4 regions of the Paenarthrobacter sp. OM7 genome follow, and region 1 is predicted to be linked to each of the others. Evidence: predicted binding sites of a transcription regulator. Region 1 holds the regulator's gene; each other region holds the start of a gene.
The links. The regulator HrcA, encoded in region 1, represses chaperone genes, less so after heat shock. The targets are predictions, from matches to a motif close to TTNGCACTCGNNNNNNNCGAGTGCNAA.

Region 1 (7,388 bases):
GGTCCCGCCGTCGACGACCTCAAGACATGATGCCCCAAGAGAGCCGTCACGGCGCCGGCATCACTGAGCCGCGTCACTTCGCGGGGCGAGATCCCACCCTCGGGCCCCACTATCAACAGCACCTCGCGGGGTGAGGTGGCCTTGGTTGCCGCCAGCTCTTCAAGAATGGTCCGCAAAGGATTCTTGGCGTCTTCATGCAGGATGATGGCAAGGTCAGACTGGGCAACGGCTTTCGCCAGGGACCCGGTGTCCACCATGGTCCGCACCTCGGGGATCCATGCCCGCCGGGCCTGCTTGGAGGCGGCAGCAACCACTGATTCCCACTTCGCATGGGCCTTTGCTGCGCGATCGCCTTTCCATCGAACAATGGAACGCTCTGACTGCCACGGGAGCACAGCGTCGATTCCGAGCTCCGTGGCCGTTTCGATGGCAAGTTCGTCGCGATCGCCCTTGGCCAGGGCCTGGACCAGTACCAGCCGGACGTCCGGCTGTTCTTCAAAGGCCATGTCGGAGGCAGTGACGACGAGGCCGGCGGGCCCGGCCGCGGCGACCGTGCCGGTCAACCGCGCGCCGGCACCATCGGCTATGTCAACGGGCTCTCCCACACCAAGTCGCTTGACCGTAACCGCGTGCCGTGCCTCTGGACCTTCCAGCACGAACGTGCCGCCGGGTATGACATCGCTGAGGCTGCCGGCCGACGTGAAGAAAACGGGGTTGCTCACCGCTACAGGTTACCGAGCTTGTCCCGAAGCTTGGCGAACATTCCGCCGCTGGCCACAAGCTTTCCTTCAGTGAACTGCTCCCCGCGAAGCTTGGCGAGCTGCTGCAGCAATTCTTCCTGCGCAGGATCCAGCTTGCTCGGCGTTTCAACGTGGAGGTGTACCTTGAGGTCGCCACGGCCATAACCACGCAGGTGCGTGACGCCCAGGCCCCGAAGGGTGATGATCTCCCCTGACTGGGTTCCGGCCTTCACATCAATGTCCTGTGCGCCGTCGAAAGTATCCAACTGCAACTCCGTACCCAGCGCTGCGGCCGTCATGGGCACGCTGAGGGTGGCATGGAGGTCGTCGCCTTCGCGCATGAACATGGAATCGTTGTTGACGCGGATCTCCACGTAGAGGTCGCCGGACGGGCCGCCTGCGGGTCCTGCTTCGCCTTGGCCGGACAACTGGATGCGCGTACCGGTGGCAACACCGGCAGGAACCTTGATGGTCAGGGAACGGCGACTGCGGATGCGGCCTTGGCCGTTGCACTCATTGCAGGGGTCTTTGATGACCGTTCCGAAGCCCTCGCAGGAACCGCAGGGGGCAGCGGTCATGACCTGGCCAAGGATGGACCGGACAGCGCGCTGGACCTGGCCGCTGCCGCCACAGATGTCACAACGTTCCGGGTGGGTGCCCGGTCGGCAGCAGCTGCCGTCACAGGTGGGGCAGGTCACGGCCGTGTCCACTTCGAGCTTCTTGTTGACGCCGAAAACGGCGTCCTTCAGGTCAATGCGGACACTGATAAGTGCGTCCTGGCCGCGTCGGACACGGGAGGCCGGCCCGCCGTGACCGCCGCCGCCACCAAAGAACGTATCGAAGATGTCCTGGAACGCGAAGCCCTGGCCGGAATATCCGCCGCCAAACCCGTTGTCCGTTCCATTCTCATTGCCGGTGGCGTCGTAGACGCGGCGCTTCTGGGGATCGGACAGCACCTCATAAGCATGGGTCACGGCCTTAAACTGCTCCGCGACATCCTCACCTGGGTTTACGTCCGGGTGGAGTTTCCGCGCCAACTTGCGGTACGCCTTTTTGATCTCTTCCCCGGTGGCTTCCGGCGAGACTCCCAAAACGTCATAGTGGCTGCTCAAAGTCGGTATCTCTTCCTTGTTGTACTGCGGATGTTTCTTCGGGACGGCGTTCAGCCGCCAAGAATGCGTGAAAGGTAACGGGCCACGGCCCGGACTGCGGCCATGGTAGTGGGGTAATCCATGCGGGTTGGGCCCAGGATCCCCACCTTGGCACCGGAACCGTATCCGGTGGCCACAACGGAAGCCTCAGCCAATCCGTCGTAGGGATTCTCCCGGCCGATACTCACGGTGACGCCCCTGGGGTCATCCCCCATGTCTGACAACAACCGAAGCATGACAACTTGTTCCTCAAGGGCTTCCAGCACCGGACCGATGCTCAAGGGGAAGTCCACGTTGGACCTGGCGAGGTTGGCCGTACCGGCCATCAGGATGCGTTCTTCGCGGCTGTTGTCGCTCAAGGCCTGCAGTCCGTTGGCCAACGTCTGGGCCAGCCCCCGGAGCTCCGGCGGACACAGGGCAATCACCGACGGAAGCACCTGCGGCAACAGGGCCAGTTGCGTCCCTGCGATGCTGCCCAGGAAGCGGGATCTCAATCGCATCAAAGCGTCGTCGCCCACGTCCGAACCAGCGTCGATGACCTTCTGGCTGACGCTGCCGGTATCGGCAATCAGCACCACCAACACTTGTTGTGGTGCCAACAGGACGAACTCAACATGCCGTACCAAGGCGCGGTTGGAGTGCGGATACTGCACGACGGCGACCTGGTTGGTCAGTTGGGACAGGAGCCTTACGGTGCGCTCCAGGATGTCGTCTACATCATCAGGGCCTTCAAGCAGCGAGTGGATGGCCCTCCGCTCTGCGGCCGAAAGGGGCTTGACTTGGGAGATGCGATCGACGAAAAGGCGGTAGCCCTTGTCGGTGGGAATGCGACCGGCACTGGTGTGGGGCGCTGCAATGAGGCCTTCTTCTTCCAGAACGGCCATGTCGTTACGGATGGTGGCGCTTGAAACTCCAAGATGGTGCCGTTCAACAAGGGCCTTCGATCCAACAGGCTCCCGTGAATGCACGTAATCTTCAACGATGGCACGCAGCACTTCCAATTTGCGTGGCTCACTCATTGCTCCACCTCCTGACGACTGCCGTGGTCTCTGAGACCGGGTCCACTTAGCACTCAACATGCCCAAGTGCTAACCAGTCTAGTATGAGCCAACCCGTTGCTAGCATTGAACTTTCCTTTCCCAAGCCAGCACAAACCAACACTGAACAATTCAACCCAGCACAAAAGGTAGGAACTCCTTGGCTTTCGACACGTGGGGTCCGCAGGATCTGTCAGCTCCCGCCAAACGGCAACTGCCGGAGGTAGCTGTACAACGCGGGATGGTCCTTGAAGATGTCCAATCAGGCTGGGTGGGCGAAGTCACCCGGGTGGAGAAGACCGGCGGCATGCACATCGTGTCCCTCGAGGACAGGCGGGGGAAGACGAAGTCGTTCCAGCTCGGATTTGGCTTCCTGCTCGAGGGGCAGCCCATCCGCTTGATGCCCCCGGCCCCCCGACAATCGACGCCGCCCGTTCAGGCCGGTCGCACGGCGTCGGGTTCGGTGAAGGTTGAAGGACAACGCGCCCAGGTGGCCAAAGCCAGCCGCATTTGGGTGGAGGGAAAACACGACGCCGAACTCGTCGAGAAAGTCTGGGGCGACGATCTTCGCGTCGAGGGCATTGTGGTGGAGCCCCTGCACGGAGTCGATGACCTCAAGTCGGCAATCTCCGCCTTTAACCCCGGGCCCGGCCGGCGCCTCGGCATCCTGGTGGACCACCTCGTGGCCGGCTCCAAAGAGTCCCGCATCGCAGCTGACGCCATGACTGTGCCCGGCGCCGCAGGAAACGTCCTGATTGTCGGCCATCCCTACATCGATGTCTGGCAGGCCATCAGGCCCAAAGTTCTGGGAATTGAGGCCTGGCCGTCCGTACCCCGCGGAACCGACTGGAAGACCGGGATTCTCACCGCCTTCGGGTGGCCTCACGAGACCGCTGAGGATATAGGACTGGGCTGGCAACGTCTTCTTGGTGCGGTTCGCAGCTACGCCGACCTTGAGGCCTCGCTGCTGGGCCGCGTGGAGGAAGTCATCGATTTCCTCACAGTTCCCTGACCTTTGGCCTCAAAGCAGCAGCAACTGACGTGTCATCGTGGCGTTTGTCCCGGGAAGCCTGCCGGGGCCGGTATTCTGGGACAGCAACACCGCACTATCTTTACAGCAAAGGGAACACACCGTGGCAGAGAACGCTCCTGAAGAACCGGGCAGCGCCGCAGGCCAGCCCCAGTACCATGGCGCGCCTGCAAATGCGCTGCCACTGACCGCCAGCGAGGACAGGCAGTGGGCTACCTTGGCACACTTTGGCGGTATTCTCGGATGCCTGCCATCTCTCCTGATCTACTTGATCTTCCGTGACCGCGGACCGTTCACGGCACAGGAATCCAAGGAGGCGTTGAACTTCACGCTGCCTCCCACCATCGCTGCGGTTCTGGCCAACATCCTGGTGCTGTTGCCGGTAGTAGGCAACATCTTTGCTGTGATCGCCACTGGCATCTGGGTAGCCCTGACATGCTTCTCCGTCTCAGCCGGAATCCGCGTCAACCACGGCCAGCCGCACCGTTACAAGCTCAACCTGCGCTGGGTCAAGTAGCCCTCCCCCAGCCATTCAAGCGGCTGGGGGTTAGTCGGGGAGAATCCGCCGGACTACGGCGTCAGCCAGCAGCCGGCCCTTCAGCGTAAGGGTCAACCGGCCTTTGAACGCTTGCACGGGATCAACCAGCTCGTCGGCGATCAGCCCTGCCATTGCATGGCGGCCAACCGCGTCCAAGGCATCTACTTCAAGCCCTGTACCGAGCCGTGCTTCCAGCATGATGCGTTCGACTTCCCGGGTTTCGGCGTCGAGGGTCTCCCGGCCTGCCGCCGGTGAGCTTCCCGCACCCAACCGTCCTGCGTACGCTGTGGGGTGCTTAACGTTCCACCACCGGACACCTCCTACGTGGGAGTGCGCACCGGGGCCGATGCCCCACCAGTCATCGCCGCGCCAGTAGGCCAGATTGTGCCGGCACGCTTGATCGGGTGTCCGGGACCAGTTGCTGACCTCGTACCAGTTCAAACCAGCTGCGGAGATCAACGAATCAGCCAACTCGTATTTGGCTGCATGATCGTCGTCGTCAATTCCGGGCACTTCGCCGCGGCGGATCTGGGCCGCCAACTTGGTGCCGTCCTCCACGATCAATGCGTAGGCGCTGATGTGGTCAGGCTCGTAGGACAGTGCTGTTTCAAGGGACAACCGCCAGTCCGCCATGGACTCCCCCGGCGTACCGTAAATAAGGTCCAGGCTCACCGCGAGTCCGGCCTCACGGGCCCACTGGACCACAAGCGGCACGCGACTGGGGGTATGGGTCCGGTCAAGGACCTTCAACACGTGCGGCACAGCCGACTGCATGCCAAACGAAACCCTGGTGAATCCGGCATCGGCCAGCACCTTCAGGGACTCAGGGGTTACGGAATCCGGATTGGCTTCGGTGGTTACCTCGGCACCGGGCTCAAGCCCCCAATGGTCGACGGCGGCCCGCAGGATTCGTGCAAGGTCTTCCGCGGGGAGGAGCGTGGGCGTACCGCCTCCAAAGAAGACTGTGCTCATGCGCCGCCGGGGCAGCCCTGAGGCCTCCAGTGCCAGAGCCGCGAAGTCGAGTTCGGACACCGCGGTTGTGGCGTAGGCATCCTGGGAGGCCCCGCCGCCAAGCTCGGTGGCCGTATAGGTATTGAAGTCACAGTAGCCGCAGCGAACGGCGCAAAACGGGATATGGACGTAGAGCCCGAAGTTGCGGTGCTCGACGCCATCCAGCACCTGCGGGGGAAGTACTCCGTCCGCAGGCGCCGGATCGCCCAAAGGTAGGACGCTGGGCATCTACTTCTTGGCCTTGTCCTTGGACTCGTCGGTGGTCAGTGCTGCGATGAATGCTTCCTGGGGAACCTCCACGCGACCCACCATCTTCATGCGCTTCTTGCCTTCCTTCTGCTTTTCCAGCAGTTTGCGCTTACGGGTGATGTCACCGCCGTAGCACTTGGCAAGAACGTCCTTGCGGATGGCCCGGATGCTCTCACGGGCGATGATTCGCGATCCGATGGCCGCCTGGATGGGCACCTCGAATTGCTGCCTCGGGATGAGCTCACGGAGCTTGCCGGTCATCATGACACCGTAGGCGTAGGCCTTGTCGCGGTGGGTGATGGCACTGAAGGCATCCACTTGTTCGCCCTGCAGCAGGATGTCCACCTTGACGAGGTCTGCAACCTGCTCGCCGTCGGCTTTCCAGTCCAGCGAGGCGTAACCACGGGTTTTGGACTTCAGGAGGTCGAAGAAGTCGAACACGATCTCGGCAAGGGGAATCCAGTAGCGGAGTTCCACTCGGTCCTCGGACAGGTAATCCATGCCGCGCATTTGGCCGCGGCGGCTTTGGCAGAGTTCCATGATGGAACCAACAAACTCGTTCGGAGCCAGGATGGTGGCGGAAACCATAGGCTCGCGAACTTCGGAGATCTTGCCCGTGGGGTACTCGCTGGGGTTGGTGACATGGATGACCTTCTTGTCCTCCAGTGTCACCTCGTATTCCACGTTGGGAGCCGTGGAGATGAGGTCCAGGTTGTACTCACGTTCAAGGCGCTCACGGGTAATTTCCAGATGCAGCAAACCGAGGAACCCGACGCGGAAACCGAAGCCCAGTGCTGCGGACGTCTCGGGTTCGTAAACCAGTGCGGCGTCGTTAAGCATCAGTTTTTCGAGGGCGTCGCGGAGGACAGGGTAGTCCGTTCCGTCCAGCGGGTAGAGACCTGAGAAGACCATCGGTTTGGCGTCGGCGTAGCCGCTGAGCGACTCCGAGGCAGGCTTGGCCAGGTTGGTGACAGTATCGCCAACCTTCGACTGGCGGACGTCTTTCACGCCGGTGATCAGGTATCCCACCTCGCCGACCCCCAGGCCCTTGGATGGCGTGGGCTCCGGAGAGCTGACACCAATCTCCAGGAGCTCGTGCGTTGCCCGGGTGGACATCATCTGAATGCGTTCGCGCGGGTGGAGCATGCCGTCCACCACGCGGACGTACGTCACGACGCCGCGGTACGTGTCATAGACGGAGTCGAAAATCATGGCGCGGGCCGGCGCATTGGGATCGCCAACGGGAGCAGGAAGGTCGCGGACAATTTTGTCCAACAGCGCCTCAACACCCACACCGGTTTTGCCGGAGACCTTGAGGACGTCCTCGGGGTCACCGCCAATGAGGTTGGCAAGCTCTGCCGCGTACTTCTCGGGCTGGGCAGCCGGAAGATCGATCTTGTTCAGCACAGGAATGATGGTGAGGTTGTTCTCCATTGCCAGATACAGGTTGGCAAGGGTTTGGGCCTCGATGCCCTGGGCCGCGTCCACCAGCAGCACTGCGCCTTCGCAAGCGGCGAGCGAGCGGGAAACCTCATAGGTGAAGTCGACGTGGCCGGGAGTATCGATCATGTTCAGTGCATAGCTGTTGCCATCAAGTTCCCACGGCATGCGAACAGCCTGGGACTTGATGGT
Region 2 (7,388 bases), 670 kb from region 1:
AGGACTCGTACGCCTCCCAGGTTTCGAACTGGAAGGGCAACCCGGCGGTAGGGAGTTGCTGGAACATGAGGGCACGCTGGGAGGCGTACCCGGTTTCTTCCCCTGCCCAGTAAGGGCTGGAGGCGGACAATGCCTGGAAGTGCGGGAAGTAGTTGACCAGGCCGTCGAGGATGGGGAGGACTTTGTCCCGGCGGTCAATGCCTACGTGGACGTGGACGCCGTAGATGACCATTTGGCGTCCCCACCATTGGGTCCGCTCAATCAGTTTGGCGTAGCGCTCTTTGTCCGTGACGGGCTGGAGCAGGGGAGGGCTGAAGGGGTGGCTGCCTGCGCAGAACACTTCAACGCCCATGGGATCGGTGACTTCGCGCACCGCGGCGAGGGAACGGCCAAGGTCCTCTTTGGCGTCCTTGACGGTCTCGCAAATGCCGGTGACAAGTTCAACGGTGTTGAGGAGCAGCTCGCGCTTGATGTGGGGGTGTTCGTCGTCCTCATTGAGGTCCGGGTGGTTGGCGGCGACGCCTTTCAGGACATCGTTCGCCACCGATACCAGTTCCCCGGTACGTGCATTGACGAGCGCCAACTCCCATTCCACACCCAGTGTCGATTGCCTGGATGGCGCAAAATCAATCTGCAAGTAGTCCCCTCAATTTGTACTTTCCGGCCTTGTCAGCCGGGCACGGTTCCCCGCTGCGGGGCCGCCAGCGGTCGGATCAAGTCTAATGCAGCAGGAACACCGGTGATATCGACAGGAACCGACGTCGCAGCATGCCGTCATTTGCTAATGAGAACTATTCGCATTAGACTCGAGCCATGCACCTCACAGTCGTCAGTTCCCTGGACAGCCAATGCCGGGAGGCAGCCGCCGCAAGGCTCGACCGAACCCATGAGAACTCCGTGGTTGTCCTCCACGATCTCCTGGACGGTTCGCTGGTCCTTCGACGCGTCTATCGGGGCGGTCAGCTGTTCGAACGCGAAACCACGGTCCTGGAGCATGGTTGCCTCAGCTGCACCGTCCGGCTTGACGTAGTCCCGACGGCGGAACGCCTCGCCGCCTGCGGCTTCGACCACGTGGTCCTGGGCCTCCCGCCGGGAGTTGCCGCAGGCATGGCCGTCGCAGAACTTCGCCGTGGACTCAGCCAGCCGGCTGTCATGGACAATGCGGTGCTGGCCATGGACCCGGCGGATTTGGATGACCACATCTGGGACCGACACACCCTGTTCGAATCCGGGTTCACCTCCATGCCCCAGGATGAGCGCACCAGTGGCGAATTCCTGATTGGTGAGTTCGGCCAGGTGGACACCGTGATGGTTTCCCCGGGTCTGGGAGCGGTATTGACCGGGGATCCGCGGGAAGGATCGGAGGCGTGGCTGGTCGGCTTGGAACTGCTGGGCCAGTTGGCGCCCCATGCCAATGCCGTCGGCTCGGCCGGGGAATTCCGGCCGGGTTGCTTCGACGATGCTGAAGCAGCGGCACGTAACCGGCCCGGCGTCGTGCGTGTGCCCCTGAGTGAAACACCTGGTCCCTTCCGGACCGTGCTGCACAAAGCGGGCCGTCCCCTTCACCCCGGACGCTTCCGGGATGCCCTGCCACAGCTGGCCATCGGTACGCACTGGCTGCGCGGCCGCTTATGGATCGCCTCCGCGCCCACGCGGCGGATCGCCGTCCAGGGCATTGGCCCCAGGGTCTGGCTCGAAAGTACCGGGAACTGGCTGGCCGACTCTGCAGGGTCCGGCCATGGCGAGGCAACCGCAAAGGCCGGCGCCGACGTCGACGCGTTCCTGGACTGGCACCCACACCACGGAGACCGCGGCACCGTGCTTGCCATCACCGGACGCTCAGAGGACATCGACCCCACGGAAATCCGCGAGCTCCTGGATGGCTGCCAACTGACGGAGGCCGAAATGACACTGGACTCCGGCGTCTGGGACGACCCCCTGGAACTCAGCGACGCCCTCTAAATCGAAGACCCACACCCACATCAAAGGAGAAACACCATGAAGGTCAGGAATTCACTGCGTGCCCTCAAGAAGATCCCCGGCGCCCAGATCGTGCGCAGGCGGGGGCGTACCTTCGTCATCAACAAGAACAACCCCAGGATGAAGGCGCGCCAGGGCTAACCCGCGGCAGGGTAAAAGGTGCAATGAATACACGGCTCTACCAACAGGGCGTTTAATGGGGGAATGCCAATCCTGAACAAAGACATGTCCCTGTGCATTTCGCTTGCGGCCCGGCCCAGCAATATCGGGACCAGGTTCCACAACTATCTCTACGATCTGCTCGGCCTGAACTTTGTTTACAAGGCATTCGCGCCCACTGACATCACCCTCGCGGTAGCGGGCATCCGCGGCCTCCCCATCCGGGGTGCCGCGGTGTCCATGCCGTACAAGGAAGCCGTGATCCCGCTGGTTGACGTGATGGACCCTTCAGCCAAAGCCATCGATTCGGTGAACACCATCGTGAACAACGACGGCGTCCTCACTGCTTACAACACGGACTACATCGCCATTGCCCGGCTCCTGAAGGACCACCAGGTTCCCAGCAGCCACACTGTCCTTCTCAGGGGTGCCGGAGGCATGGCAAAAGCAGTTGCCGCAGCGCTCCGGGACGCAGGGTTCACCGCCGTCACTATCGTGGCGCGCAATGAAACCACTGGACGAGCACTCGCGGATCTCTACGGATTCGGGTGGCAGGACGACGTCAACGGCTCAACAGCGGACCTGATCATCAACGTCACCCCGCTGGGGATGGCGGGTGCGGATGAGACCGCGCAGTCCTTCGACGACGCCACGGTCGTCGCTGCCCAGGTGGTCTTCGACGTCGTAGCGCTGCCTTCTGAGACGCCGCTCATCACCGCCGCCAGGAACTCCGGCAAGAAGGTCATCACCGGTGCCGAGGTCATCGCCATCCAGGCCGAAGAACAATTTGTGCTGTACACGGGTGTGCGCCCCAGTGCCGGGCAGGTCCGCGAAGCCTCGGAGTTCTCCCGTCGATGAGGTGCTAGCCGGTCACCGGCTCCACCACAACAGCCACTCTTTCCTCACCGATCCTGGTGAGGACCAGGGTGGCTGTTTTTGCGTCCTTGCCCTTTGATGGTTTGGCGGGAAGCAATTGCTTGCGCAGCTCCTCGGGAGTCACGGCCGTGCCGCGCTTCTTGATGTCCAGCACGGTGATGCCGTTGGCCTTTACCCACGTCTTCAAGGCCTTGACGTTGTAGGGCATCACCTCAAGCACCTTGTAGGCCCGGGCAAACGGAGTGTCGTGCAGTTCGGGCGCGCAGATGTAGGCGATGTGCTCATCCACCAGGTGCCCGCCCAGCCTTTCGGCGATGTCGGCTACCAGGCCTGCGCGGATGACTGCGCCGTCCGGTTCGTATAAGAAACCTTCAACAGGCCCGACGGTGGCTGCGGGACCTGCGTCGAAGTCTTCGCCGCTGGTGATTTCAGCGGCGCCCTGGCTGCCGATGACCAGGGCCGCCCGCCGCACGCCGGGGCGGGCTACGCCGTTGAACCACAGGGTCACTTCGGTGACGTCCCCGCCCACCGAGACCCATTGGGCCTCACAGCCTGAGGGTACGGAATCATGGGGGATGCCGGGCCCCATTTTGACGCCAATGGCACGTCCTGTGGCTGCCAGCTTCTCCACGAAGGACAAGGGGGGAGAGAAAGCCTCAGGGTCCCAAATCCGCTTGGTCCCCGACGTGGACGTGGTGCGTCGTGCAGGATCCAGCCACACGCCGTCGATCCCGTCCAGCTCCACGGACGTGGCATCCGAGTGCACCACGGTGGCGTGCGGGAACGGGATGAGGTTGATGGTGGCGCAGGCAGCGGTGGTTTCATCCATTTCAACGGCTGTCACTGAGATGTCCATGGACGCCATCGCCATGGAATCGGCGCCGAGGCCACATCCGAGGTCGGCCACATGGGAAATGCCGGCCTTGGCGAAGCGTTCGGCATGTCGGGCTGCAACGTTCAACCGTGTGGCCTGCTCCAAGCCTGCTTGGGTGAACAGCATCTGCCGGGCGAACTCGCCGAACTTTGCCTCGGCTCGGGTACGCAACCGTGATTGCGTCAGGACTGCGGCCACCAATTCGGCGGAGTGGCCGGCTTTGCGGAGATCCGCGTTGGTGCTGAAAGCGTCGGCCTCGCGGTAGGGCCCCAAGGAGGCCAGGAGTTCCCATCCTTCAGTGGTCAGCAAGGGTGCGATCTGTTCCTGCGGTGCGTGAGGCATGGAATCAAGCCTAACGGCGCGGCACTTGACAACGTGACGGGCGAATCAGCCGGATAGGGTTGTTTTCATGGAAGACACCGCAGCCCCGCAACCCTCCACCATGATGAAGTTCGCGCGACCCGCCCTCATAGCGGGGGCCGTGATCGCTGTGGTCTGCATCGGCTTGCTGATCATCATCTTCGCGTTGGATTCCTTCAACGCGGCCACCTATTCCGTCGCCGGCAAGAGCGTCAATGATGCTACCGACGAAGCACGGGACATCCGCGAGCTCTACAGCGGCGCCCGCACCGGTGGGATGATCACCTTGGTGATTTCCGGCGTCGTTGCTGTTGCGGCCGCTGTGCTCCTGTACCTGAACCGCGGCAATGCCCCGCTGGACGAGGATGACGACGGCCAGGACTATGACCTGGATGACCTCACGGGACGGTGACCTGCGTTCACCCATGACGAAATGCTGGCACTCACCTTGACCGAGTGCTAACGATTTACATAGAGTCTAGTTAGCACTCTCCCCCGGAGGGTGCTAATAAATGCCAAGCGTCTTCCGGCACCGCGACGGCGGATGTACGCTCCGGCACCCTAGTTCTTAGTCCATGAATCAGCTCATGAAAAGGAGAGTCCGAGTGTCGGTCTCGATTAAGCCTCTTGAGGATCGTATTGTTGTTCGCCCGCTCGAAGCAGAGCAGACCACGGCTTCCGGCCTGGTTATTCCGGACTCCGCACAGGAAAAGCCGCAGGAAGGCGAAGTTGTTGCAATCGGCCCCGGCCGTTTCGATGACAACGGCAACCGCGTACCGGTTGACGTAGCTGTTGGCGACGTCGTCATCTACTCCAAGTACGGTGGAACCGAAGTCAAGACCGGCGGCAACGAGTACCTCGTTCTGTCCGCCCGCGACGTCCTTGCGATCGTCGTAAAGTAACTTCCCGGAGCCCCGCACCGCCGTCGCGTTGGAAATCATTTCCGACCGTCAGCGGTGCGGGTTTTCTGTCTTGAAAGGACACAACCATGGCAAAGCAGCTTGCTTTTAACGATGCTGCCCGCCGGTCTCTTGAGGCCGGTATCGACAAGCTCGCCAACACTGTCAAGGTGACGCTTGGCCCGCGCGGCCGCAACGTCGTGCTGGACAAGAAGTGGGGCGCTCCCACGATCACCAACGATGGCGTCACCATCGCGCGTGAAGTTGAGCTTGACGACCCCTACGAGAACCTTGGCGCCCAGCTGGCCAAGGAAGTAGCCACCAAGACCAACGACGTCGCAGGCGACGGCACCACCACGGCCACCGTGCTGGCACAGGCTTTGGTCAAGGAGGGTCTGCGCAACGTTGCCGCCGGCGCCGCTCCGGGCGAGATCAAGCGCGGCATCGAGGTTTCCGTTGAAGCCGTCGCAGCCCGCCTCCTGGAGAACGCCCGCGAAGTTGAAGGCACCCAGGTCGCTAGCGTCGCAGCCATCTCCGCGCAGAGCGACGAAGTCGGCGAGCTCCTCGCCGAAGCGTTCGGCAAGGTGGGCAAGGACGGTGTCATCACCATTGAAGAGTCCTCCACCACCCAGACCGAGCTGGTCCTCACCGAAGGCATGCAGTTCGACAAGGGCTACCTGTCCCCGTACTTCGTCACCGACGCAGAGCGCCAGGAAGCCGTCCTCGAGGACGCCCTCATCCTGATCAACCAGGGCAAGATCTCATCGCTGCAGGACTTCCTGCCGCTGTTGGAGAAGGCACTGCAGGCCAACAAGCCGCTCTTCATCATCGCCGAAGACATCGAAGGCGAAGCCCTCTCGACGCTGATCGTCAACCGCATCCGCGGCACCCTCAACGTTGTTGCCGTCAAGGCTCCGGGCTTCGGCGACCGCCGCAAGGCCATGCTCCAGGACATCGCCACGCTCACGGGCGCCCAGGTTGTTTCCCCGGACCTTGGCCTGAGCCTGGACACCGTTGGCCTTGAGGTACTCGGTACCGCACGCCGCATCACGGTGACCAAGGACAACACCACCATCGTTGACGGCGCCGGCACGGCTGAGGACGTGGCTGACCGCGTTGCCCAGCTGCGCGCTGAGCTCACCCGGACGGACTCCGACTGGGACAAGGAAAAGCTGCAGGAACGCCTGGCCAAGCTGGCCGGCGGCATCGGCGTGATCAAGGTTGGCGCTGCCACCGAGGTTGAGCTGAAGGAAAAGAAGCACCGCATCGAGGACGCTGTGTCCTCTACGCGCGCAGCTCTCGAAGAAGGCATCGTTTCCGGTGGCGGTTCCGCCCTCATCCACGCCCTCAAGGCACTGGACGAGTCCCCGGCCGTCAAGGCACTGGAAGGTGACGCAGCAGCTGCTGTGGGCATCGTCCGCCGCGCCTTGGTCCAGCCGCTGCGCTGGATCGCCCAGAACGCCGGTTTCGACGGTTTCGTTGTCGTTGCCAAGGTGTCCGAGCTCGAAGCCAACCACGGCTTCAACGCCAAGTCCGGCGAGTACGAGGACCTGATCGCCGCTGGCGTGATCGACCCCGTCAAGGTCACCCGTTCGGCTCTCCGCAACGCCGCTTCCATCGCTGCCCTGGTTCTCACCACCGAGACCCTGGTTGCCGAGAAGCCGGCTGAGGAAGAAGACGCACACGCAGGCCACAGCCACTAGCAGCCTGTTTCACTGGAGCCCCGGTCACGTTCGCGTGGCCGGGGCTCCGTGCGTCTTGGAGGCTGCCGGCAGGCACGCCTGCCCAAGCTATTGTGAGCGTTCGACGACGGCAGTAACCTGACGCTTATACGGCGGCTTGGGTGCGCCAACCGGGCTGTTCCCGGTCGCGGGATGAGTAACGACTATGCTGGCCACAACCTTGGATCTCGGACGCTCGGCGTTCTTCGAGCATCGCTGGAGCGATGCCTTGGACTGCCTCGCCCGGGCGGATACCGAAGGCGGCCTGCCTCCCCAGGACATTGAGCTTGTTGCCTCGGTTGCCATGCTCCTGGGCAAGGAATCGGAAGGTGTGGCCTATCTGACGCGGGCACATGACGAGTACGTGACCATGGGGGACATTGCCGGAGCGGCCCGCTGTGCTGCGTGGCTGGTCCTGTACCTTATGAACCTCGGGGAACCCGCACGTGGTTCCGGCTGGTTATCCAGGGCCAAGCAGTTGGTGGATGGGATGGATGACCCCACCGAAGCGGAGGGCTA
Region 3 (7,388 bases), 1.4 Mb from region 1:
GCTGCGCCTGGTCCCGTTCTTTCGCGTCTCCCAGCCCCGGGGCGCCAGGGAACCCAGGGCCGCTGCGGTGCGCGACACCCTGCTGGTAGGCCGTGGCTGCGGCGCGTGCACGCTCATCGGCAGCCTCGTTGAGGTCATGTCCGGCGTGCCCTTTGACCCATTCGAATTTGTACTTTCGGCCAACTATCGCCTGGTCGATGTCCTTGAGGAGGTCCACGTTCAGCACAGGCTTGCCGTCGGCTTTACGCCAGCCTTTGCGCTTCCATCCCGGCATCCACTTGCTGATGCAGTTGATGACGTACTGGCTGTCGCAGAGGATCAGCAAGTCCTCCTCCGGCACATGTGCCGTGGAACGGAACAGATCCAGGACGGCCATGAGTTCACCCTGGTTGTTGGTGCCGTGCGGCCAACCTCCTGCGCGCCAACAGGAGTCATCAACGTACCAGGCCCAACCGGCCGGCCCAGGATTGCCGAGGGCGGACCCATCGGCGGCAGCAATAATCGTCATGACCTTAATCCTGCCAGACCCCACCGACACTGAATCCGTGATAGGAGCCCCACCACACAGCAAAACGGCGGCCCCCACCAGGTGGGGACCGCCGTCGCCTGCTCTAAAGCGTGACGCTTGGGCGCTGCATTGCTACAGCGTGGGGGCTTAGAAGCCGCCCATGCCGCCCATGTCGTCGCCGCCGGCGGCCGGAGCGTTCTTCTCAGGCTTGTCGGCAACTACAGCCTCGGTGGTCAGGAACAGACCAGCGATGGAAGCAGCGTTCTGGAGAGCCGAGCGGGTGACCTTTACGGGGTCGTTCACACCGGCAGCCAGAAGGTCTTCGTAGACGCCCGTGGCAGCGTTCAGGCCGTGGCCGGAAGGCAGGCCGCGAACCTTGTCCACCACAACGCCGGGCTCGAGGCCGGCGTTGAAGGCGATCTGCTTCAGCGGAGCGTCGATGGCAACCTTGACGATGTTGGCACCCGTTGCCTCGTCACCCTGGAGGGTGAGGTTGGCGAATGCCTTGGCGCCGGCCTGGATGAGGGCTACGCCACCACCGGCAACGATGCCTTCTTCAACAGCAGCCTTGGCGTTGCGGACTGCGTCCTCAATGCGGTGCTTGCGTTCCTTGAGCTCAACTTCGGTTGCGGCACCGGCCTTGATGACTGCAACGCCGCCGGCCAGCTTGGCCAGGCGCTCCTGCAGCTTCTCTCGGTCGTAGTCGGAGTCGGAGTTCTCGATCTCGGCGCGGATCTGGGCCACACGGCCTGCGATCTGCTCGGCGTCGCCGGCACCTTCAACGATGGTGGTCTCGTCCTTGGTGACAACAACCTTGCGGGCGGTGCCGAGGAGTTCCAGGCCGGCGTTTTCGAGCTTGAGGCCAACTTCTTCGGAGATGACCTGGCCACCGGTGAGGATGGCGATGTCGGCCAGCTGCGCCTTGCGGCGGTCACCGAAGCCCGGAGCCTTGACGGCGACAGACTTGAAGGTGCCACGGATCTTGTTGACGATCAGGGTGGCCAGGGCTTCGCCCTCGATGTCTTCGGCAATGATCAGCAGCGGCTTGTTGGACTGCATGACCTTCTCCAGAACCGTGACGAGTTCCTTCACGTTGGAGATCTTGGAGTTGACGATCAGGATGTACGGGTCTTCGAGGACCGTTTCCTGGCGCTCTGCGTCGGTGACGAAGTAAGCGGAGATGTAGCCCTTGTCGAAGCGCATGCCCTCGGTGAGCTCGAGCTCCAGGCCGAAGGTGTTGGATTCCTCGACCGTGATGACGCCTTCCTTGCCCACCTTGTCCAGGGCTTCGGCGATGAGGCTGCCGATTTCCGGGTCACCGGCGGAGATGGAAGCCGTAGCGGCGATCTCTTCCTTGGTTTCGATCTCCTTGGCGGAGGCCAGCAGTTCGCTGATGACTGCCTCAACAGCCTTCTCGATGCCGCGCTTGAGGGACAGCGGGTCGGCGCCGGCGGCAACGTTGCGCAGGCCTTCCTTCACCAGTGCCTGGGCGAGGACGGTTGCAGTGGTAGTACCGTCGCCAGCGACGTCATCCGTCTTCTTGGCAACTTCCTTGACCAGTTCTGCACCGATCTTCTCGTAAGGGTCGTCCAGTTCGATCTCCTTGGCGATGGAAACACCATCGTTGGTGATCGTGGGGGCGCCCCACTTCTTTTCGAGGACGACGTTGCGTCCACGCGGGCCGAGGGTGACCTTGACGGCGTCTGCGAGGATGTTCAGGCCCCGCTCGAGGCCGCGGCGTGCCTCTTCATCAAATGCAATGATCTTGGCCATAACGGCGGTAGTCCTTTCGGGACAGTCGTTAAGAAGGTACCTGTCAGATGGGGTGCCCGCGACGGACGGTCTTTCGCTCGCAGCCTCTGTATGCCCCGCGCTCCGGACCTCACCCCACCAAGGTGTTTCTTGATCCTCCGCTGGAACGAATGCCGCCCAACGCCGGGGTAACCCGGCCTGGACTTAGCAGTCGAACCATAGGAGTGCTAAATCAATAATTAGCACTCGACCGGGGAGAGTGCAAGCAGAGATGCCACTTTGCTCTATAAACAAAGGGCTTTCAGCCGAGGGCTGACGGAGAGGGAGCGAAAACCTGCAAGAAGCTATGCGACGCGCACACCTTCGGCTTGCGGACCCTTTTGCCCCTCCCCCAGTTCAAACTCAACCCGCTGGCCCTCTTCAAGGGCGCGGAAGCCGTCCATTTGGATGGCGGACCAGTGTACAAAGACGTCGTCACCCGACTCATCCACAGTGATGAATCCGTAGCCTTTTTCGGCGTTGAACCATTTGACGGTTCCCAATGCCATGATGCCCACACTTTCGCAGTAGCCAAGACCGGTTGCCGGGATCTCCGTACCGGAATCAATCCACTGTAACCACAGTCACTCTGCCGGCGCTCCCATGGAGGCCCGGGGCATCACTTTTGTTATTGAGGCTTAACCGGGTTGGGGCTTCAGACCCACCGGGAAGGCCGAGGGTTTACTGGTAGCCAGGTCCTGCTACAACCACCAACTGCTGCTGCACCTCGGGCGACTCAAGGATCGTCTGGATGCCCAACAAGGTGCCCAACGCCTCGGCGTTGACCTTCTGCTCAGGCGCGTTGTAGAAGATCACGGATGTCTGCTGCGGCAGGCCGCCCCAGTTGCCCACGGTGCTGAGTGTCCAGCCGTCGGCTTCCACCAGACCGGCCACGCGGCCAGCCAAGCCAGCGGTGCCGGCACCGTTGTACACGGCAACCGGGGTGGACTTGTCCACCGGTGCGGAGGACGGCGTTGCGGAGGGGCTCTCTGAGGGTGTCGGCTCGCTGGAAGCGGACGGTGCACTGCTGGATTCGCCCGGTGCCGCCGACGGCGACGAATCAGTCTGCTGCGGCGCCGGCGTCGAGACGCTGGGCGCGGCATTGGGAGCCACCACGCCGAGGTTCGGAAGGACCAGGAAGGCCACCAACCCCAAAACCAGGGCCACAGCCCCAACAGTCAGGACCGGCCACAACGTGGGGCGTGTGGTTTCCTGGGCGTCCCGGTGAACGCCCTGCCGCGAGGTGTTCTGCGGGACCTGGTCGAATTCGTCCTTGGCATATTTGGTCATGGTGAAGCGTTGTCCTTGCTGGTTGCTGCTGACAGATCAGCCTGGCGATTTACGCGTCGGACCCCAAGCGACGTGCCGTCCGCGCACGCTGGCGGGACGTACGTAGTCTACGCAATCTCTTGACGAGCATGGGATCGTGGGCCAACGCGTCTTCGGTATCTATCAGCGCGTTGAGGATCTGGTAATAGTGTGTTGCCGAGAGATCGAACAGCTCACGGATGGCCTGTTCCTTGGCCCCTGAGTACTTCCACCACTGCCGTTCCAGGGCCAGCATCTGCTGGTCCCGTTCGCTGAGCGGAGAGTCACTGCGGATCCCGGCCGCAAGGTCTGCAAGGGCAAACCCTGTTGACTGCGGCGCCATCGGTTCCGGTGCTGGTTCTGCCACGGCACACTCCTTCGACGCGTGTTGGGGAAAATGTCCTACCCCTATGTTACGGGCGAATAACAACGCTGTCATTCGCCGGTCCGGGATTGCGCGGGAGACAATGGCGTGGTGAATGGCGAGGATGCACTCTTTGACCTTGAGCCGGACAACCTGGACCAAACAGGTTTTGCCGAGCTCCCTGACCGCCCACTGGAACACCTGATGGCCCCCGACTGGGCCGATGCACTGCGGCCCGTGGAAGGGGAGCTGCGAAGCGCCTTGGACTTCGTCGCGACCCAAGCCAAGAACGGTACCCACGTCCTTCCGCAGGCCGGCCACCTTCTGCGCGCCTTCCAGCAGCCGCTGGCAGATGTCAAAATACTGATTCTGGGCCAAGACCCCTACCCCACGCCGGGACACGCCGTCGGGCTCTCCTTTGCAGTCTCCCCACAGACGCGGCCCATCCCGCGCAGCCTCGCCAATATCTACCGGGAACTGCACGACGACCTCGGGTTACCTCCCCGGGTCCATGGCGACCTCAGCGCCTGGACGGGCCAGGGCGTCCTCCTGCTGAACCGTGTCCTCAGCGTCACCGCCGGAGCTGCCGGCTCGCATCGCGGCAAAGGCTGGGAGGCCATCACGACGGCGGCAGTCACCGCCGTCGCCCGCCGTACGGACGGTGCGGGGCGGCGCAGCCCGTTGGTTGCCATCCTCTGGGGCAAAGACGCCGAGGGCGTCCTGCCACTGCTGGATGGAGCACCGTCCATCGTGTCGGTCCATCCCAGTCCCCTCTCGGCCTCCCGGGGATTCTTCGGCTCCAAACCCTTCAGCCGCAGCAACGAGCTGCTGGTGGAACAGGGCGCCGAACCCATCAACTGGGAACTGCCCGTCTTATAACCTTTGACTCATCCCCAGCGGACTTGCAGGAAATTAGCTTAGGCTTACCTATATGTCTGCTCTCCCCGTGACTTCGTCCGCCACCCGTACAACCCGCCCGCAGGTCAACCTGACAGTCCTGCGGAATGAACGCCTTTCACCGCATATGGTGCGGATCGTGGCCGGCGGACCAGGGTTCAGTGACTACACGAACAACCAGTACGTGGACCGCTACGTCAAGATCGTCTTCCCCCAGCCGGGCGTCGAGTACGAGCTTCCGCTGGACCTGTGGGCCATCCGCGAGACCATGCCACGGGAGCTGTGGCCGCACACCAGGACCTACACCATCCGCTGGGTGGACCTTGAAGCCCAGGAACTGGCCATCGACTTCGTGGTGCACGGCGACGAAGGGCTGGCAGGCCCTTGGGCGGCCGCAGCAGAACCCGGCGACTCGTTGGTCTTCACAGGACCTGGCGGTGCCTACAACCCGGCCCCCGACGCCGACTGGTACTTGTTCGCCGGCGACGACGCCGCGATCCCGGCCATTGCAGCATGCGTGGAGGCTCTTGCCCCTGATGCCCGCGGAACGGTGTTCCTGGAAGTGGACAATGAGGCCGACATCCTGCCGATCTCCGCCCCCGCCGGCGTGAAGCTGCACTGGCTGCAGCGCAACGGGGTACCCGCGGGCTCCAGTGACTTGCTGCTCGAAGCCCTGCGCACCACTGAATGGCTGCCCGGCCGGGTGGACGTTTTCGCCCACGGTGAGCGGGGTTACATGAAGGGCCTCCGTGAAATCTTCTTCGTCCAGCGGGGATTGGAGCGTTCCCAGGTGTCACTGTCCGGCTACTGGGCACAGGGTCGCGTCGAAGAAGTGTTCCAAGCGGAGAAGAAGCTTCCGGTCGGACAGATCTAGGTTCGGCCCAGGTACAACTTCAGCACTTAAAACACGAACGGCGCCGCCTCATGGCAGCGCCGTTCGTAGTGTTCCACTTATCGCCTGCGGACCCTGCGCCGCTCGTTGCTGGACAGGCCCTTGGTCAATGGCCGGGCGAGGTTGTCGCCGAGCACGATGCCCGCAGCCACACCAAGGACAATCGCCCCGGCGTTCAGCATGCCACCCGCACCGAGCAGAATGTCTCCCTCTTCGACGGTCAAAACATACATTGACCGGAATATGGTGAGGCCGGGAAGCAGGATCAACGCGGCCGGAACCGCAACCACCAGCTGCGGTGCTCCGAGTTTGAGCGCCACCACACGTCCCAGCAGGCCAATGACCACCGCGGCAACCGCGGGTGACAGGCGATCGCCGAGCCCGGCGGCCCCAGCCCCCCACAGAACGAAGAAGCCCACGATGCCCACTGCCGCCGTCGGGAACAACAGGCGCAGTTGCGTTTGTTCGGTGACACCGATGGCCACCACCGCGATCGCGATCAGGATCGCCTGACCCCACAAGGGATACGCATCGGGGAAGGTGTCCGTGACGTCCAGGACCTCGCTGCCAATCAGTGTTCCGACCACCACGGCGACGCCGATACCTGCCACGATGGCACCGAACGTCAGCGCCGTGGAAAGGAATCGGCCGGCCGCCGTCACCGGGAAGCCGTTGATCGCATCTTGGACAGACGAGACAAGTCGACCCGTTGGCAGCAACAGCAGGATTCCGCCGGCAACCACAATGGACGGAGCAATGTCCACACCCGCCCACCTCAGCATCAGCGCGATAAAGGTGACCAGGAACGCGCACGCCATGGTGTTGAAGAAGTCCGCTGTCCGCCACCGTGCAAGCTGGCGTGAGAGCAGGCTGATCAGGATATTGGAGCAGAAGGCCACCGCGGACGCGCCCAGGCCACCTCCCAGGACGCCCACGAAAACTGCGGAGAAGATGCCGAAGGCAATCGTGACCATCCAGCGCGGGAAAGGCTTGGCGCTGCGGATGATTTCGTTCAAGCGGCGTACGGCTTCATCGCGGCCCACTCCCCCGGCAACTATGTCAGTCACCAGCTGGTGCACCTGCGCCAAGCCGGCGTAGTTGTTGGTCCAGGATCGAACAACACGCAGCAGCGTGATGGGCGTCTGGTCCTTGGGAGCGTAGTTGATGGCCACCGACTGGTTGGTGATGTCCACTTCGACGTTCTTCAGGCCCAGGGCAGCCGTCACCGCGATCATGCTCGTCTCAACTTCAAGGGCGCCCGCTCCATAACGGAACATGACCTCCGCCAGATGCAGGGCGAAGTCGATGGTTTTGCGGGCCGAAGCATCCACTCCCACTACCTGGATGGTGGGGTTGGCATAAGGGCTTCCCGCCAAACGGTCCACGATGTTCATGGGCGCCGTGGGCGGGCTGTCACCTTGGACAAGACGCATGAGCATACGCTTGGCGTTGACGTTTTGCCGGACCTGGGATGGCCTGAGCGGCTGGGTTTTGGGCAACCCGTCAGTATGGGGCCTGCTGGCGGACCCGTCGGGGCGTTCAGTCACGCGGTGATCCTCCCTTGGCTTGTGTGATTAGCGGTTCCTCCGAAATTTTCCTACTACCGGCAATTTCTCCAGTGGCAATCG
Region 4 (7,388 bases), 650 kb from region 1:
ATGCTGCGTTTCGTCAAGACGCCCGAAGGCGCCATCGATTTGAGCAACGCACACCCCTCGGGGTTGGCGCAGTTGCTGGCAGGTCGCAGAACCCGTCTGTCCACGTTGATCCGGGACCGGCAGCAATACTTGGTGGCGGCCCGTGCCGCCCGCAACATCAGGTCCAAGATCTTTGAGCTGAGCAATGATCGCGGCATTGAAGCCGGATATTTGTCTGCGGGCACCGTGGTGTGGACCTCTGCCGTGGGCGGAAAACCGCAGCGTGTGTCGGCCCCTGTGATGCTCGCTTCCATCATCCTGACCATCAGGCCGGGTGAAGACGACTTTGAACTCCAGCTCACCGAGCAGGCACGCATGAACCCTGCCCTGGTGCGCCACCTCAAGTCGGTCCACGGCATAGTCTTTGACGTCAACGCCGTGGCGCGCATGGCCTACAACACGGCCCGGTTCGATCCCCAGCCGGTACTTGACCGCCTGGCCACACTCGTCCAGCCGATTCACGGCGCCGAGGTGGATTTCAACTTGCTGGTCACCACCCTGGCTGACCTCTCGGGAAACCTTGATGATCCCTGGATCAACATGAACAACCCCACCGTGGCAGCGCTTGCTGTTGCGGCAAACGGTGGTGACATTGAGCCCGAGCCCATTAAGGCGGGCCGGTTCCCGAGCCTCGACCTGCGTGATCCGGCAGATGAGCTCCTCCTGCTGGACGCCGACACGGACCAGCAGTACGTGGTGGATGCCGTCCGGGCCGGAGATTCCCTGGTAGTGAGCACCCCGCCGGGAAGCGGACAGACGCAAACGGCCATCAACGCGATCGGTGCGCTGGTCAGCGAAGGCAAATCCGTACTGGTGGTTGGGGACAGGCAGTCCAGCCTGGCGGGACTCTCCGCCCACTTGGAATCGCTCGGCCTCGACTCCATGCTGTTCCGCCCGGGTAACGGGACCACGCCGCAGCAGCTCAAAGGCCAGCTGGTCCGCGCCATCATGCGCAACGAAAAAGCGCTTGAGCCTCAACTGGGCAACTTGCACCAGACGCTCACCGGACACCGCCACGCCTTAATGGACCATGTAGCCTCGCTGCACAACGTCCGTGAGCGGTGGGGTTGCTCGCCGTACCAGGCCATGCAGTCGCTGGCAGAACTGACGTCCATCCATCCCGCGCCTTCCACCACGGTCCGACTGAAGCGCAGCGTCCTGGACAACATCAAGGACCGTGAAGAACTGGCCGGCCGCCTGCGCCGGGCTGCGGAGCTTGGCAGCTTCAGCAGGGCGTCCACCTCCAGCCCTTGGTATGGAGCGCGACTGGTGACGCGCAAGGAGACCGAGGAAGCCCAACACCTCGCCCGTCTGGCCGAGGAGAAGCTTCCCGTCCTGCGGGACCGGATGAAGCAGGTGTCCGATCACGCTGAAATCCGGCTGGGGGACACCTTCACCGAGTGGGGTGCGCAGCTCGAACTGCTCATTGCCGTCCGGGAGAGCCTGGATAAGTTCACCCCGGACATCTTTGACCGGCCCGTGCACGACCTCATTTCCGCGACTGCCAGTTCCGCCTGGCGCCGTGAGCGCAACTTGGAGATGCCTTCCATGCAGCGTTCCCGCCTGCGCCGGGTAGCCAAGGAATATGTGCGGCCCGGAGTCCACATCGCGGACCTCCACAGCTCCCTCGTCCTGGTTCAGGAGCAGCGGGCTCTGTGGGCCGGATACGCCACCACCCAGCGCCACCCGGCAGTGCCTTCCGGGCTCGCCGATCTTGGTGCGCTGTACCGGGAGTTGGATGGCGAGCTGCACCGCCTCGGTGCTGCCCTCAAGCACACCAGCGCTGGTGGCTCCCTGCACGGGACACCGTACTTGGAACTGATGGAGCGGCTGGAACGGCTTGTTGCTGACACGGCAACACTGGAGACACTTCCCGAACGCACCCTCCTGATCGAGGAAATGCGCGAGCACGGCCTTGGTGAGTTGCTGTCCGACCTGGCTGCCCGCGAGGTTCCTGCCGGCTCCGTGGCCGCCGAATTGGATCTGGCCTGGTGGCAATCCGCTTTGGAAGCCATGATCAGCGGCGACGACTACCTTGCGATGTCCGATGGCGATTCGCTGCGCCGCCTGGAAGCCGAATACCGGCTTGCTGACCAGGCCCACATCGCCAGTGGTGCTGCCCGTCTCCGCTGGCAGTTGGCACAGAAATGGCGCCAAGGCCTGCTTGAGCACCCCCGGCAGGCGGAACTGCTGCGAGCCTTGCTGAAGGATGGCCGGGTTACTTTGCCGGCGCTGAGCGCCCAGGCGCCTGAGCTTGTGCCACTCCTGGTGCCCGTTTGGTCTGTCAGCCCCTACCTCTTGACTGGTGTCCTCCCGGCCGAGCAAAAGTTTGACGCCGTGGTGGTCATCGACGCCGAATCCACCTCGCTGCAGGCCGTACTTCCTGCCATCGCCCGGGCGAAGCAGGTGGTGGCCTTCGGTGATGCGAAGATTGCGCATGCACGGACCTTCAGCGTTGCTGTGGAACCGCCTGTAGCCGGTGTTGCCAGCCACGAGAATGTTGACAGCGCCTTCAAGGCGCTGGCCAGGGTCCTTCCGACCTGGCAACTGAACTGGGTCTACCGCGCCGTAGACGAGGACCTGATCCTTCAGCTGAGCAAGAATTACTACGACGGTGGCCTGCGCCGCCTGCCCGACGGCAACTCTGTCACGGGACTGGACCGTTCCATCCTGGTGGAGTACATCCCCGATGGCACCGGGCTTCCGGGTGCAGACCATGAGGGCGTCGAGTCCGTCACTGCCGAGGTCAATCGCGTGGTGGACCTTGTGTTCGAACACGCAAGGCTGCGTCCCCGCACGTCCCTGGCGGTGGTAACTGCCAGCTTGCGCCATGCTGCCCGCATCGGCGAGGCCATCAGGCTTCAACTGCCCAACCACCCCCTGCTGTCCACGTTCTTTGGCGCCGGTCCCGAGTCCTTCCGTGTGGTGGATCTGGAGCGGGCCCAAGGCCTGGTACGGGACCACGTGATCTTCTCGCTTGGCTACGGCCGCACACCACATGGCCGGGCACTCCATTCGTTCGGTCCGCTGTCCGCCGAGGGTGGCCGGAACCGTTTCGCTTTGGCCATGACCCGCGCACGGCGTTCCATGCACGTCCTGAGCTGCTTCCGTCCCGAGGACCTTGACCTCGATCGGCTGGCTCATGGTGCAGTGGACTTCTACGAGCTGCTGGACCGGGAACTCTCGGGAAACAGCAACCTCGGTACACCCGCGTCCCGTGCTGTTGCCAGTGAGCAGGCGCTCGGTGAGGATCCCTTGGTTGCTGACCTTGGAGAACGCCTGCGGGCCCGGGGAGCCCGGGTCTGGCATCTCTACGATGGCGTTCTGGACATCGCAGCTGCGGCGGATCCCGTCCACACGATCGGCCGGGAGGGAGCAGAAATCCCCACACCTGTCGCGATCGAATCCGATGGCACTGAACGCTACCGGCGGATGAGCGTCCGGGAACGCAGCCGGCTGCGTCCGCAGCTGCTGGAGCGCATGGGATGGCGCTACATGTCCCTGTGGACCATTGAGGTCTTCACTGATCCTTCGTCCTGCGCGGATCGCATCGGCTCCTACCTTGGGCTGGAGAATCACATTCCGCGGTCGACGTCGCCTGAGCATGGCTTCCTGGACATGGACGTTGAACAATTGAGTGTGGACAAGGGGCAGCAAACGTTCGCTCCAAGTCCGGCACGGCAGGCACCAGACCAGATTGACGACGCTGCCGATGATGCAGACAGCGAAGCAGAGAACGGGAAAGAAGTACCACTGATGGAAGAAGCAACCGGTCCTGAAGGCGGGTCCGAGACCGAATCCTCCGCGCCCGGCGCCGACACCACTGAAGAAACTGCGGACGCCACGGCCGCCGCAGCCAAACCAGGCGTGAGTGGCATTCTGCCCACCAAAGCAGCGGAAGACGATCCCCGGCGCTGGGGCGATGAGTCCGGTTACGACCATGAGCAGTGGCTTAAGGAACAAAAGCCGCCGCACTGGGGCTGAGCGTCCACCGCCATCTGAACCACCCATCACGGGTTGACCAAAACAAAGAAAAGCTTGCCGTGCGTTGATGCGCCGGCAAGCTTTTCTGCTTGCTGTGGATCCGCAGCAACCACTACCAAGCCTTCGGTGTCGCTGGTGCCCAGCCATTCGCCTGCCTTGCCCCCGTGGGCTGAGGTCCAGAGCACGGGGACGGGACCGGCGAGTACTTGTGTTTCCCTGGATTCGTCATAGGATCCGGCTGCCGTGAGGACCACCGTGACCAACTGGCCGGGGGAGAGGAGCTGGATGGACGACGGGTCGGCCATCCGCAGGGGAACGGCTGCGGTGCCCACGGGTGATCCAGTGAGAAGCCCGGGACCCAGGAGGCTGGACTCAGTGGGGATCTGCCCCCGGCTCAAGGGAGCGGCCAACTGTCTGCCTGTGAGGTCCCCGCCATCTGAGAGGGCTCCGGTGACGGCAAGGTCCTGGGGCACTCCCACCCGGGTGAAATCGGCTTCTGTGAGAGTGGTTCCCGTGGGGAGGTCACGGGCGGCCACCATGACACTGATTCGCAGCTCCGAAGCCGGAGTCAGCTGTTGGACGGCGATGCCGGCGGCCAGGCACAGCAGGAGGGCAACAGTGAGACGGCGGTTCCGGGCGATCCAGGAGCCGATCCTTTGCCTTCTGCCTTGGCGGGCTGAATAATTCAGCTGCCGGTGAAAGCTTGTGGCATTTTTGCGCGGCCGGGACGACTGCCCTCCCGCACCAAACGGGTCCGGGGGCCAAGGGCCGGCAGGCGACGCTGAACGCCGGGCGCGGGCAAGGAGGGCGCTTCGAGACTGTTGTGGCATGCCGCCACGTTAGCCAGCCGGACAGGCCGGATAACAGCGGCCTGAAGCGCTATGTGGAAAAGTGGGGAAGTTAGCTTGCTGCAGCTGCCGGTGCCGGGGCGGCTGCGGGAGCGGACGGCGCGGCGGCGGGTGCGGCTGAAACAGTGCTGCCCTTGGCATCACGGGAATCAGTCCGGTAGAAACCAGAGCCCTTGAAGACGACACCGACGCTGTTGAACTTCTTGCGAAGGGCGCCCTTGCACTCGGGGCACTCCGTCAGGGAGCTGTCAGAGAAGGACTGGACGATGTCAAAGGCATGGTCACAGTCTTTGCAGGCGTATGCGTATGTGGGCACTGAGTTCCTCCTTCAGGACAAAGGTCAGGTCCTGTGCAGCAACGGCGGAGATTTCGCTTCGCATTAGCAGTCGCAGGGCCTGAGTGCCAATTCTATCATCGGTCTACAGTGCATGCGCCAGTGGATGTGCGGGACCTCACGGGGCTCTCTCGTCGAGATGGACCACCCCGGAGGGAGTCAGCACTTCCCGCACGGGGCGGTCGAATGCTTCGGCGGGAATCGAACCTGAAGGCAACAGGTCGGCGTCGTACACCACCGCAATGGTGGGCGGCCGCTGGCCGGAATCGTCGAGCCCATGGAGGAGCCGGTCGTAGTAACCGCCGCCTTGGCCGATCCGGTTGCCATCCCTGTCCACTGCCGTGGCTGGCATGAAGATCCCCGCCGCGCCGGCCACCACCTGGCTTTCCATGCGTTCGCCCTCAGGTTCGTCGATAGGGGCGTAGGAGGAACGGACGAAAACTGTCGACGGGGTCCAATAGACCCAGCTCAGCTGCCGGCCGGGCTCGCACACGGGAAGGAGGATCCTGTGTCCGGCCTCGTGCAGGGAATGGATGAGCGGCATGGTGGGTGGCTCAAACGCGACACCTACATAGACGGCAAAAGTGGCCGCCGTGCCGGAGGAAGCTGCAGCCGCCCATTCCGTTCCATGCTGCGCGATCGACGCACCGGCAGCAGCGATCTGTTCGGGGGAGAGGGCGCGCCTTTGGAGGCGGCGGCTGCTGCGGATGTCTTCCTTCGATGCCATGGATGTCCGATCGTGAGGTTCGTCTGATGCCGGTCCGGCGACAAAAGCTGCGGTTCAGTCCACAGAAATGTTGTCCCGGCGCGGCGAGGGTTTAGCCGATGATGTATTCCTTCCGTTACATTAGTCCGGTGACTCTCGATAACAATGCTGTCCGTAAGGCCGTCATCCCCGCAGCGGGTCTTGGTACCCGTTTCCTGCCTGCAACAAAGGCGATGCCGAAGGAAATGCTGCCCGTGGTTGACAAGCCAGCCATCCAGTACGTCGTCGAAGAAGCGGTCAAGGTTGGCCTGCACGACGTCCTGATGATCACTGGGCGCAGCAAGCGCGCCCTGGAGGATCATTTCGACCGTGTGCCGGCGCTGGAAGCGACGCTGGCCGAAAAGGGCGATACCGCCAAGCTTGAGGCCATCCAATCCGCCACCAACCTCGGTGACATCCACTACGTCCGCCAAGGCGACCCCAACGGCCTGGGCCACGCTGTCCTTCGTGCGAAGCAGCACGTAGGGCACGAGCCTTTTGCCGTACTCCTCGGCGATGACCTGATCGATGCCCGGGATAACCTCCTGAGCGACATGATCGCGGTCCAGCAAAAGACCGGCGGTTCCGTGGTTGCCCTGATCGAGGTGGAGCCCTCCAAGATCAGTGCCTATGGTTGCGCCGACGTCGAGGAGATCGGTGAAGACGGCTACGTCCGCATTAAGCAGCTGGTGGAAAAGCCTTCTCCGGAAGAAGCGCCGTCCAACCTTGCCGTGATCGGGCGCTACGTGCTGCATCCGGCAGTGTTCGATGTTCTTGAAAAGACCGAGCCGGGCCGTGGTGGCGAGATCCAGCTGACCGACGCCCTCGAGGTGCTGGCAGCCGGCGAAGGTGAAGGCTACGGCGTGTACGGCGTTGTTTTCCGGGGCCGTCGCTACGACACCGGTGACAAACTCAGCTACCTCAAGGCCTGCATCGAGTTGGCCTGCGAACGCGAGGACCTCGGTCCTGAACTGCGTGAGTGGCTGCCGACCTTCACTGCTTCGCTTCCCAAGTAACCTCAGGATGTACGGTTCTGCGATCTGGCCGGTGACGCTGGAAAGCGGAGACCTGCTTCTTCGCCCCATCCGATACCGCGACAAGCGGGAGTGGTCTGAAGTCCGTTCGCGGAACAGCGAATGGCTTGCTCCCTGGGAGGCGTCCAACCCGGCACCGGGTGGGCGCCTGCCCAGTTATCGGCAGATGGTGGCCTCGCTGAACAACCAAGCCCGACAGTCCACGGCATTGCCTTTCCTCATTGTCGAGCGGACCCCTGGATTCCGTGAGCCTCTCATCGTCGGGCAGTTGACTGTTTCCTCCATCATTTGGGGATCGGCCATGATGGCCACGTTGGGGTACTGGGTGGATAAGGAGCGGGCCGGGCACGGTATTGCTCCGACGGCGGTGGCCATGGCAACGGACCACTGCTTCAAGGTGTTGG

Region 2: the regulator HrcA is predicted to act here: its motif matches at 4,686-4,712, upstream of groES (co-chaperone GroES).
Region 3: the regulator HrcA is predicted to act here: its motif matches at 2,465-2,491, upstream of groL (chaperonin GroEL).
Region 4: the regulator HrcA is predicted to act here: its motif matches at 5,251-5,277, upstream of QEH68_RS14485 (FmdB family zinc ribbon protein).

What each region holds. Positions count from the first base shown of each region.
Region 1 covers NZ_CP123579.1:2,490,291-2,497,678, forward strand. Annotated here, with positions in the region: gene QEH68_RS11465 (16S rRNA (uracil(1498)-N(3))-methyltransferase) at 1-722, opposite strand, end outside; gene dnaJ (molecular chaperone DnaJ) at 725-1,852, opposite strand; gene hrcA (heat-inducible transcriptional repressor HrcA) at 1,903-2,910, opposite strand; gene QEH68_RS11480 (DUF3097 domain-containing protein) at 3,089-3,940, shown strand; gene QEH68_RS11485 (DUF4870 domain-containing protein) at 4,062-4,475, shown strand; gene hemW (radical SAM family heme chaperone HemW) at 4,506-5,735, opposite strand; gene lepA (translation elongation factor 4) at 5,736-7,388, opposite strand, start outside.
Region 2 covers NZ_CP123579.1:3,164,282-3,171,669, reverse strand. Annotated here, with positions in the region: gene QEH68_RS14610 (glutamate--cysteine ligase) at 1-637, opposite strand, end outside; gene QEH68_RS14605 (GTP-binding protein) at 814-1,962, shown strand; gene ykgO (type B 50S ribosomal protein L36) at 1,999-2,121, shown strand; gene QEH68_RS14595 (shikimate 5-dehydrogenase) at 2,185-2,997, shown strand; gene QEH68_RS14590 (class I SAM-dependent methyltransferase) at 3,002-4,231, opposite strand; gene QEH68_RS14585 (hypothetical protein) at 4,299-4,661, shown strand; gene groES (co-chaperone GroES) at 4,855-5,151, shown strand; gene groL (chaperonin GroEL) at 5,238-6,851, shown strand; gene QEH68_RS14570 (LuxR C-terminal-related transcriptional regulator) at 7,036-7,388, shown strand, end outside.
Region 3 covers NZ_CP123579.1:1,102,014-1,109,401, reverse strand. Annotated here, with positions in the region: gene QEH68_RS05190 (ribonuclease HI family protein) at 1-508, opposite strand, end outside; gene groL (chaperonin GroEL) at 656-2,281, opposite strand; gene QEH68_RS05180 (cold-shock protein) at 2,605-2,808, opposite strand; gene QEH68_RS05175 (LytR C-terminal domain-containing protein) at 2,981-3,589, opposite strand; gene QEH68_RS05170 (DUF3263 domain-containing protein) at 3,639-3,950, opposite strand; gene QEH68_RS05165 (uracil-DNA glycosylase) at 4,080-4,850, shown strand; gene QEH68_RS05160 (siderophore-interacting protein) at 4,903-5,742, shown strand; gene QEH68_RS05155 (threonine/serine exporter family protein) at 5,820-7,307, opposite strand; gene QEH68_RS05150 (peptidoglycan bridge formation glycyltransferase FemA/FemB family protein) at 7,335-7,388, opposite strand, start outside.
Region 4 covers NZ_CP123579.1:3,137,095-3,144,482, reverse strand. Annotated here, with positions in the region: gene QEH68_RS14495 (AAA family ATPase) at 1-4,023, shown strand, start outside; gene QEH68_RS14490 (RcpC/CpaB family pilus assembly protein) at 4,050-4,853, opposite strand; gene QEH68_RS14485 (FmdB family zinc ribbon protein) at 4,924-5,187, opposite strand; gene QEH68_RS14480 (5-formyltetrahydrofolate cyclo-ligase) at 5,324-5,932, opposite strand; gene galU (UTP--glucose-1-phosphate uridylyltransferase GalU) at 6,061-6,966, shown strand; gene QEH68_RS14470 (GNAT family protein) at 6,974-7,388, shown strand, end outside.